Regions from separate parts of the Methylobacterium komagatae genome, predicted to be linked through region 2. Evidence: predicted binding sites of a transcription regulator. Region 2 holds the regulator's gene; each other region holds the start of a gene.
What was found. Region 2 encodes LexA, which represses DNA repair genes until DNA is damaged. Its sites were predicted from a motif close to TGTTCNNNNTGTGTTCNG; they were not measured.
Positions count from the first base shown of each region.

Region 1: a site for LexA is predicted at 1,127-1,144, ahead of uvrA (excinuclease ABC subunit UvrA). Genes of this name have one in related genera too.
Region 3: a site for LexA is predicted at 1,108-1,125, ahead of ACFQE0_RS14215 (LexA family protein). Genes of this name have one in related genera too.
Region 4: a site for LexA is predicted at 923-940, ahead of parE (DNA topoisomerase IV subunit B). Genes of this name have one in related genera too.

Region 1 covers NZ_JBHSWN010000001.1:4,880,292-4,882,491, reverse strand. The annotation lists gene uvrA (excinuclease ABC subunit UvrA) at 1-984, opposite strand, end outside; gene ACFQE0_RS24020 (MFS transporter) at 1,267-2,200, shown strand, end outside.
Region 2 covers NZ_JBHSWN010000001.1:3,544,341-3,546,540, forward strand. The annotation lists partial or broken gene ACFQE0_RS17675 (ComEC/Rec2 family competence protein) at 1-388, shown strand, start outside; gene lexA (transcriptional repressor LexA) at 382-1,128, opposite strand; gene ACFQE0_RS17685 (OmpA family protein) at 1,328-1,927, opposite strand.
Region 3 covers NZ_JBHSWN010000001.1:2,874,752-2,876,951, forward strand. The annotation lists gene ACFQE0_RS14210 (Y-family DNA polymerase) at 1-660, opposite strand, end outside; gene ACFQE0_RS14215 (LexA family protein) at 657-1,085, opposite strand; gene ACFQE0_RS14220 (GAF domain-containing protein) at 1,410-1,922, shown strand; gene ACFQE0_RS14225 (response regulator) at 1,953-2,200, shown strand, end outside.
Region 4 covers NZ_JBHSWN010000001.1:4,982,978-4,985,177, forward strand. The annotation lists gene topA (type I DNA topoisomerase) at 1-491, shown strand, start outside; gene ACFQE0_RS24550 (hypothetical protein) at 539-724, opposite strand; gene parE (DNA topoisomerase IV subunit B) at 1,023-2,200, shown strand, end outside.

The DNA.
Region 1 (2,200 bases), 1.3 Mb from region 2:
CAGGCGCGGCTCGATCTCGGCGATGGTGAAGCCGGAGACGGGGCAGGCGAAGCGCGAGGAGAAGGTGATCGACTGCGCCTCCTCGCCCTCCGCGACATCGGCGAAGACGATCTCCGCGATGCCGTCCGCGAGGTCGAGGGCGGTTTCAAAGGAATCCGCGAGACGCGAGGCGATGTCGTCCCGCACCACGATGCGGTCCACTACCACGTCGATGTCGTGCTTCAGTTTCTTGTCGAGCTTGGGCGCATCGTCGATGGCGTAGAACTCGCCGTCGATCCGAAGACGCTGGAAGCCCTTCTTCTGGAACTCCGCGATCTCCTTGCGATATTCGCCCTTACGACCGCGGACCACCGGAGCGAGCAGATAGAGGCGGGTCTTCTCCGGCAGGGCGAGAACCCGGTCGACCATCTGGCTGACGGTCTGGCTCTCGATGGGCAGGCCCGTGGCGGGAGAGTAGGGGATGCCGACCCGCGCCCAGAGCAGACGCATGTAGTCGTAGATCTCGGTGACAGTGCCGACCGTCGAGCGCGGATTCTTCGAGGTGGTCTTCTGCTCGATGGAGATGGCCGGAGACAGCCCGTCGATCTGATCGACATCGGGCTTGGCCATCATCTCGAGGAACTGACGGGCATAGGCCGACAGCGACTCGACATAGCGGCGCTGCCCCTCGGCATAGATCGTGTCGAAGGCCAGCGACGACTTGCCCGAGCCGGACAGGCCCGTGAACACCACCAGCCGGTCCCGGGGGATCGTCAGGTCGACGTTCTTCAGGTTGTGCTCGCGGGCACCGCGCACGGAGATGACCCGTGAGTCCCGCGCCGCGGGCCCGGCCGAGTCGAACAGCTTCTCCAGCTTGGCGTCGATCGCCGCCTCGGCCTTCACCGACTCGCGGGGAGGCGCCTTCACCGTGCTCTTCCGCGCCGCAGGGCGGGAAGTGTCGGTTTCGGCGGCCTGCTTCTGGGCTCCGGCACGGGCTCTGGCCATGAGGGCGGCGGTCTTTCGAGGCGTCGACGCGGAAGGGGACAGCGTCCGGCGAACCGGCCGCGACACCGGCTCATGTCGATCCCCGCAGGCCGATGGCAAGGTGCGGCGTTCCGATGGCGGACCCGTCCCCGCGGGAGCTTGCTAGAACGAAAAGGGTACGCGGGCAACCGTGAAAGCCGCATTCGTCGGCACGCAAGGCAGACGGGCGCGTGCCCGCATTGCCGGGAGTTTGGCCACGGCCCACCTAGGCCGGGTCTCTCCGAATCGCGAAAAACGGTGCCGATGCCCGCTCTCTCCGCGACCGACGCCCCTCCCGCCCATGTCCATCGTCATCGCGCGGAAGTCTGGTCCACCCGCTTTCTCTTCCTGATCGTCGGACTCGGCACCGCCGCCTGGGCGCCACTGGTGCCTCATGTGAAGGCGCAGGCGGCGTTGGGCGAGGCGCAACTCGGCCTGCTGCTCCTCTGCCTCGGCATCGGCTCGATCGCGGCGATGCCGCTAGCCGGGGCGGCTGCGGCGAAGATCGGGCTGCGCCCGGTGCTGATGGCCGGAACGGCGGCGATCAGCCTCGCCCTGCCGGTGCTCGCGCATGCCAATTCCGTGGCTGTGCTCGCACCCGTCTTGCTGCTGTTCGGCGCCGGGATGGGAGCGATCGATTGCGGCATGAACCTCCAGGCCGTCGCCGTCGAGAAGGCGAGCGGACGTCCCATGATGTCGGGCTTCCACGGGCTCTACAGCCTCGGCAGCCTCGTCGGGGCGCTGGCGGCCGGGGCGCTGCTCTTCGCAGGCCTCGGCATCGACTTGACGACATGGCTCGCGGTCGCGGCCATCGCGCTCCTGTTCGCCGCCTCCTGGCCCGGCATCCTGGCACGCACCACGACGGCGGGTGGCCCGGCCTTCGCCCTTCCACGCGGGACGGTACTGGTCATCGGCATCCTGTGCTGCATCGTGTTCCTGACCGAGGGCTCCGTTCTCGACTGGAGCGCCGTGTTCCTGGCGCAGGATCGCGGGCTCGACCCGGCGCGGGCGACCCTCGGCTACGCGGCCTTCTCGGTGACGATGACGGCGGGACGGCTGGCGGGAGACTGGATCGTCGCCCGGCTCGGGCGCTCGCCCGTCGTCGTGCTCGGCGGGCTTTGCGCCGCCGCCGGGCTCGCGCTTTCCGTCCTCGTCCCGGCCTGGGAGGCGGCGCTTGCGGGCTACGCCCTGATCGGCG
Region 2 (2,200 bases):
GCTGAAAGCCGATGGCGACGATCGCCGCGCCGCCGACCTCCTCGCTATGTCCCCACCAGGCCACTGCGACCGCCTCGGCTGCACCGCCCATCTGCCGGATGGACGGGCGATCGCGCTGGTGAAGGACAGCCGCGCCTTCCCCGAGGACTGCGCCCGCGCGGCCATCGTCATCACAGCGCTGACGGCCCCGTCGGGTTGCGCAGCACCACTCGTCCTCGACCGGCGACGCCTATCCGATCAGGGCGCCGCCTCGCTGAGCCTGAGCGGCGGCTCGATCGCGCCGCTCCACGCCCATGCGTCCGGCCGCCATCCACCTTGGCGCCCCACCCCCGCGGGGAAGCCCGCCGAGGAGACGCCACCGGAGCCGGAACTCCCTCTCGATCAGTAGCGCCGAACGAGACTGACGAGGCGGCCCTGGATCCGCACCCGGTCCGGTCCAAGTACGCGGGTCTCGTAGGCCGGGTTCGCAGCTTCGAGGGCGATGGAGGAGCCGCGCCGACGAAGACGCTTGAGGGTCGCCTCCTCATCGTCGATCAGCGCGACGATGATGTCGCCGGTATTGGCGGTCTCCTGCTTGCGGATGACCACGAGGTCACCGTCGAGGATGCCGGCTTCAACCATCGAATCGCCCCGCACCTCCAGGGCGTAATGCTCGCCACCCGCCAGGAAGTCCGGCGACATGGTGACGGAGTGGCTCTGGTTCTGGATGGCGGCGATGGGCGTGCCCGCCGCGATCCGCCCCATGACGGGGATCGAGACTCCCCGGAATTCCTCGTAGGCCCGCGGCTGAGCCGGAGAAGGGGAAGCAGGGGGCTGCTTGGAGAGACCGCCCTCCACCACGCTCGGAGTGAATCGACGCGGCTCTGGCGCCGAGGCAGCAGCGGCCTCGGCGGCTTCCGGACCACGCCCGAGGGCATCCGGCAGGCGGATCACCTCGATCGCCCGCGCACGATTGGGAAGACGGCGCAGGAAGCCACGCTCCTCCAGGGCGGTGATCAGGCGGTGGATTCCGGATTTCGACTTGAGATCGAGGGCATCCTTCATCTCGTCGAACGAGGGCGGCACCCCACATTCCTGCATCCGCTGCTGGATGAAGCGCAGGAGGTCCAGCTGCTTACGCGTGAGCATGATAGGGTCTCGCAGAATGGCGGCAGGCGCGTTGAAACAAATCGCGAACACGTTAAGCGTTCCGCAAGTGTTCTGCAAGAGACAAGCTTGGCATTAAGGACAGGGGGCGGATTCTCGAAGTCGGCGGCGTGTCATCGCTCATTGGCGTGCCGCCGACTTGGTGGATTCCGGCGGCCAAGCCTCGGATCGTCGGCCGGGCTCACGGCTGCCGGGTGATCAGCACCTCGACACGACGGTTGCGCGCGCGGCCCTCCGGCGTCGCATTGTCGGTGATCGGCTCATCCGCGCCACGCCCGCCGACCGTGATCCGTCCGGTTTCCGACAGGGCAGGGCGGATCAGGGCGGCAACCGCTTCCGCGCGCGCAAGGGACAGCGCCTGATTGTCCCGGAAGGTCCGCGCCGACCGGATCGGTTGATCGTCCGTATAACCCACGATGCGCACTGGCCCCGGTTCGGCCTGAACCACGTCGGCAATCCGGTGCAGGATTCCAAGACTGGCCGGGATGACGTGCGGCTCGCCGGAGGCGAAGACGACGCCGTTGCTGATGCGCACGGCGATCCAACTTCCGAACGGCTCCACTGCCACGGATCCGGCGGCAATCTCCTCAGAGAGGGCCGCCCGGATCCGGTCCAGCTGACTTGGCTTCGAGCCAAGCGTCAGCGTGATCCGCGTTGGTACGTCGACCTTCGGTGGGGGCAACAACGACGGGAAGATAAGCGCCAGCAGACAGACAATACCCACAATCATGATGCTATAGAAACCGATCTGAAAATATCGATATCGTATATTCGCGCTCAACTGCCACTATATCCTATGCCAGTCGCTGGCGCCGACGATACCGCCAAAGAGACGAGCCGGGGACAGCCGACCCGTCTTCGCGCAATGTCAGCCTCTTATGCCTGCGCATCATCCATGTAATTTTTGTGACGTATCCCGCCGAAATTACTCAACCAATAGTATTAACTGTTATGCTTCTGAAACTTTACGTTGCCGACAATGTGAAATTCCATGCGGAACCTGCAGATTGCTCGCCAATCCGGCAACTCAGGGAGATATGTATGCTGATTTTCG
Region 3 (2,200 bases), 670 kb from region 2:
CGTCATGGCCTTGCGCACCACCCGGGTGTCGAGGTCTCGAACGTCGGCGACGCTCTCGCAGCCCAGCGCCTCCAGCTTGCGGGCGTTGGCCGGCCCGACGCCCCAGATGTCCTCGGGAGGGATGCGGGCCATCCAGTGGTCGTACTGGATCGGATCGGTCAGGTCGCACACCCCGCCGAGCTCGGGCACCTTCTTGGCCACGTGGTTGGCGAGCTTGGCCAGCGTCTTGGTGGCCCCGATGCCGACGCAGGTCGGAATGCCCGTCCATGCCCGCACGGTCTCGCGCATGTCCCGGCACAGGGTCACGCGGTCGGCCTCGCGCACGTCAGAGAGGTCCAGGAAGCTCTCGTCGATGGAGTAGATCTCGATGCGGGGGGAGAAGCCTCGGTAGACCGTATTCACCCGGGCCGACATGTCGCCGTACAAGGCGTAGTTCGAGGAGTAGACCCGCACGCCCTGCGACCGGCACATGTCGCGGATCTTGAAGAACGGCTCGCCCATGCGGATGCCCAGCGCCTTCGCCTCGGGCGTCCGGGCAATGGCGCAGCCGTCGTTGTTCGACAGCACGATCACGGGCACGCGGGCCAGGCGGGCGTCGAACACCCTCTCGCACGAGCAGTAGAAGCTGTTGCCGTCGGAGAGGGCGTAGGCCCGGCTCATTCCGCGCGGCGCCTCGGGTTGATCGACCCCGACACCACGCCCCACACCTCGACGACCGCGTCCGGGGCGAGGCGGAACTCGGGGAAGCGCGGGTTGGCGAAGGACAGGATCACCCGCGGGCCCTGGCGCCGCCAGACCTTGAACGAGCGCTCTCCGTCGATGTCGACGACCACCACGTCGCCGTTGCGCGGGGTCAGCGACCGGTCGACCACCGCGAGGTCGCCGTCGTGCAGGCGGGCCAAGAGCATGCTGTCGCCCGCGACCCGCACCAGAAAAGTCGCCGGTCGGTTCGCGATTAGCAGACGCTGAAGGTCGATCTCGTCCTCGACGAAGTCGTCCGCCGGGCTGGGGAAGCCCGCGCGGACCGCCCTGGCGAGGATGGGGACCGGGGTCGGCAGCCCGACCGTGACACCCAGGACCTGCATGCGCGCGCTCCACGAATCCGCAAAGAACAAAAGTGGAACACAGGCTCGAGGTTCCGCCAAGCCGTTAAGCTTGTGACATCGCGTGCGCGTGTATGGGTGTGGATAACCCAGGCGCAAACCCGGCCCGTGGTACGCGCGAAGGCTGGGCGGCAGACCGGGGTTGGCGGCACCGGCCCCGTGCCAAGGCGACGACCGCGCCGAGGGCGCGGGTCAACACTGGATGTCGCGAACGGCGCAACGGCAGGCATCCACGCCGGCCTAACGATTTCTTATCGCGGCCGTCCCAGGATCGTCCGAAGAGAAATTGACGTCGGACCGCGCGGCATGAGTTTTCCCGTTCCCCCGAATGAGCGAGAGCGCCTGGAGGTCCTGAGGCACCTCGATCTGCTCGACTCATCGCCGGATCCGGCGTTCGATGACCTGTGCCGGGAGGCCGCGCAGTCCTTCGCGGCGCCAATCGCCCTGATCACCCTGCTCGACGCGCATCGGCAGTGGTTCAAGGCCAGGGTCGGCCTGGACGTTTGCGAGACGACGCGGGACGCCTCGTTCTGCAACTACGTGGTGGCCGAGGACGCGATCCTGATCGTCCCCGACGCAACCCGGGATCCGAGGTTTTCCGACAATCCCCTCGTGGTCGGACCTCCCTACATCCGGTTCTACGCGGGAGCCCCCCTCTACTACGGCGAGGGTATCCGTCTGGGGGCCTTGTGCATCATCGACCAGCGACCCCGGTCGGTGGCCGAGGTCGACGTGGAGTCCCTGAGGGGGTTGGCCGACCAGGTCGCGGGGGAGATCTGGGTGCGGCAGGCGGCTCGATCAGAGCATCACCATGCCTGAGATCGCGACACCCCGGCGGAAGGTCGACCGATGACACACGCGGACGCCCGCATTCTGATCGTGGACGGTCAGGTCGCCGTCGCGCGGTTGGTCGCCAAGATATTCGGAGTCGCCGGACTGCCCAACACCGACGTCGCCTTCGACACCCCCACCGCGCGTGGGCAGATGGAGGCGAGAACCCCCGACATCGTGATACTCGACGCGCGCATCGCCCCGATGCCCGCCACCGCATTCATCACGCTGGCGCGGAAGCTCACGAACGGACGGGCCATAACGCT
Region 4 (2,200 bases), 1.4 Mb from region 2:
GCGAGCCGATCCTCGCGGGGATCGGGCGCTTTGGACCTTACGTTCAGCACGGGCGAACCTACGCCAATCTCGGCCGCGACGACGACGTGTTGGAGATCGGTGGCAACCGGGCGATCGATCTCATCGTTGCCAAGGAGCAGGGCGGCGGACGCGGCCGTCCGGCGGGGGATCCCGGCCGGTCGCTGGGCAAGGATGCCGAGAGCGGTCGCGACGTGGTGGTGAAGGCGGGCCGTTACGGCCCCTACGTCACCGATGGCGAGGTGAACGCGACCCTGCCGAAGAGTGCCAACGCCGAGGCCCTGACCCTCGACGAGGCGCTGAAGCTCATCGCGGCAAAGCGTGAGTCAGGTGGCGGCAAGAAGGCCCCGGCGCGGAAGAAGACCGCGACGCGCAAGGCCGCCGATGGTGACAAGGCCAAGGCGGCGGCGAAGTCACCTGCCAAGAAGCCAGCGGCCAAGAAGGCGGCGCCCAAGAAAAAGGCGGCGGGCTAAGAAGCCCTGCCGCCCGACAGATCCCGTCCGTCGCAGTGACGGGGAGATTAGATCAGATAGGTGACGGTCGCGGCGAAGGCCGTTGCGAGGGTGGCGACTGCCAGGGCGGCGGGGGCGGTGACGAACGGGGCGGAACGGCCTTCGTCTTCATCGACGCAGCCGAAGGCGGTCCCGGCCGCATGCTCGCACCGGATCAGGTCGAGGTGGCGGGCTTCAATCGCTTCGCTGCTCATCGGCGCACCTCCTGAAATGTGTCGAATTTTGTTCCGAGAACGCCGGGATCGGGGACAGGTTCCGGTCTCGCTTGCGGCGGATTGAAAACGTTAACCACTGCGCGCCCACCCTGCCCTGCGCAAAGGTCGCGTGGGAACGCTCGCGCACCGCATCGCAGCATGGCAGAAAGGCCGTCGATTCCGCCTCGGCGGCTTTGATGTTTCCTGTTTGTTCCGTTATGCTGGCGAGATGAAGGCCCATGCTCCCAGACGCAAAGCATCCACCCCTCCGGTTGCCCCTGCTCGCGGGAGCGGGCGCGTGAGCGATCCGGCACGTGATCTCTTCGCGGGCAAGGCCAAGGCCGTGCCTGTGACGGAACCCAAGCGGCGCCTCACCGAGGGGGCGTCTCCCGTATCCCTGGCCGCCGCCTCGCCCGAGGCCGGCTACACCGCCTCGGACATCGAGGTGCTGGAGGGGCTTGAGCCGGTACGCCGCCGCCCCGGCATGTATATCGGCGGCACGGACGAGCGCGCCCTGCATCACCTCTTCGCGGAGGTGATCGACAACTCGATGGACGAGGCCGTCGCGGGCCATGCGAGCTTCATCGAGGTGGAGTTGGAAGAAGGCGGCTCCCTTGTCGTGACCGACAATGGGCGCGGTATCCCGGTGGATCCGCATCCGAAGTTCCCGGGTAAATCCGCCCTCGAAGTCATCATGACCACCCTGCATGCGGGCGGTAAGTTCGATTCGAAGGTCTACGAGACCTCCGGTGGTCTGCACGGTGTCGGCATCTCGGTGGTGAATGCCCTTTCGGACGTTCTCGAGGTCGAGGTCGCACGTAACCAGACCCTCTATCGCCAGTGCTTCTCACGCGGCCATTCGCAGGGCGCCCTGGAGATCGTCGGCCGCGTGCAGAACCGGCGCGGCACGCGGGTACGCTTCCACCCCGATGCCGAAATCTTCGGCTCGCTGAAGTTCGACCCCCGCCGCCTGTTCAAGATGGCGCGCTCGAAGGCCTACCTGTTCGGCGGCGTCGAGATCCGCTGGAAATGCGCGCCTTCGCTCGTCGAGGGCATGGAGGACGTGCCTTCCGAGGCGGTGCACCGCTTCCCCGGCGGCCTGTCGGACTATCTCGCCCGCGACATCGACGGGAAGGAACTCGTCATCGATGCGGTCTTCTCCGGCAAGGTGACGAAGCCCGGCTCACATGGCTCCCTCGAATGGGCTGTCGCCTGGACGGTGGCCGACGATGGCGTGTCGCATTCCTACTGCAACACGATCCCCACGCCTGAGGGTGGCACCCACGAGGCAGGCTTACGCGTCGCCCTCCTCCGGGGGCTGCGCGAGCACGCCGAGCGTGTGAACCAAGCCAAGCGCATGACGTCCGTAACCACGGACGACGTGATGGCGACCTGTGCCTCCATGCTGTCGGTCTTCATTCGCGAGCCGGAATTCCAGGGCCAGACCAAGGACAAGCTCGCCACGGTCGAGGCGCA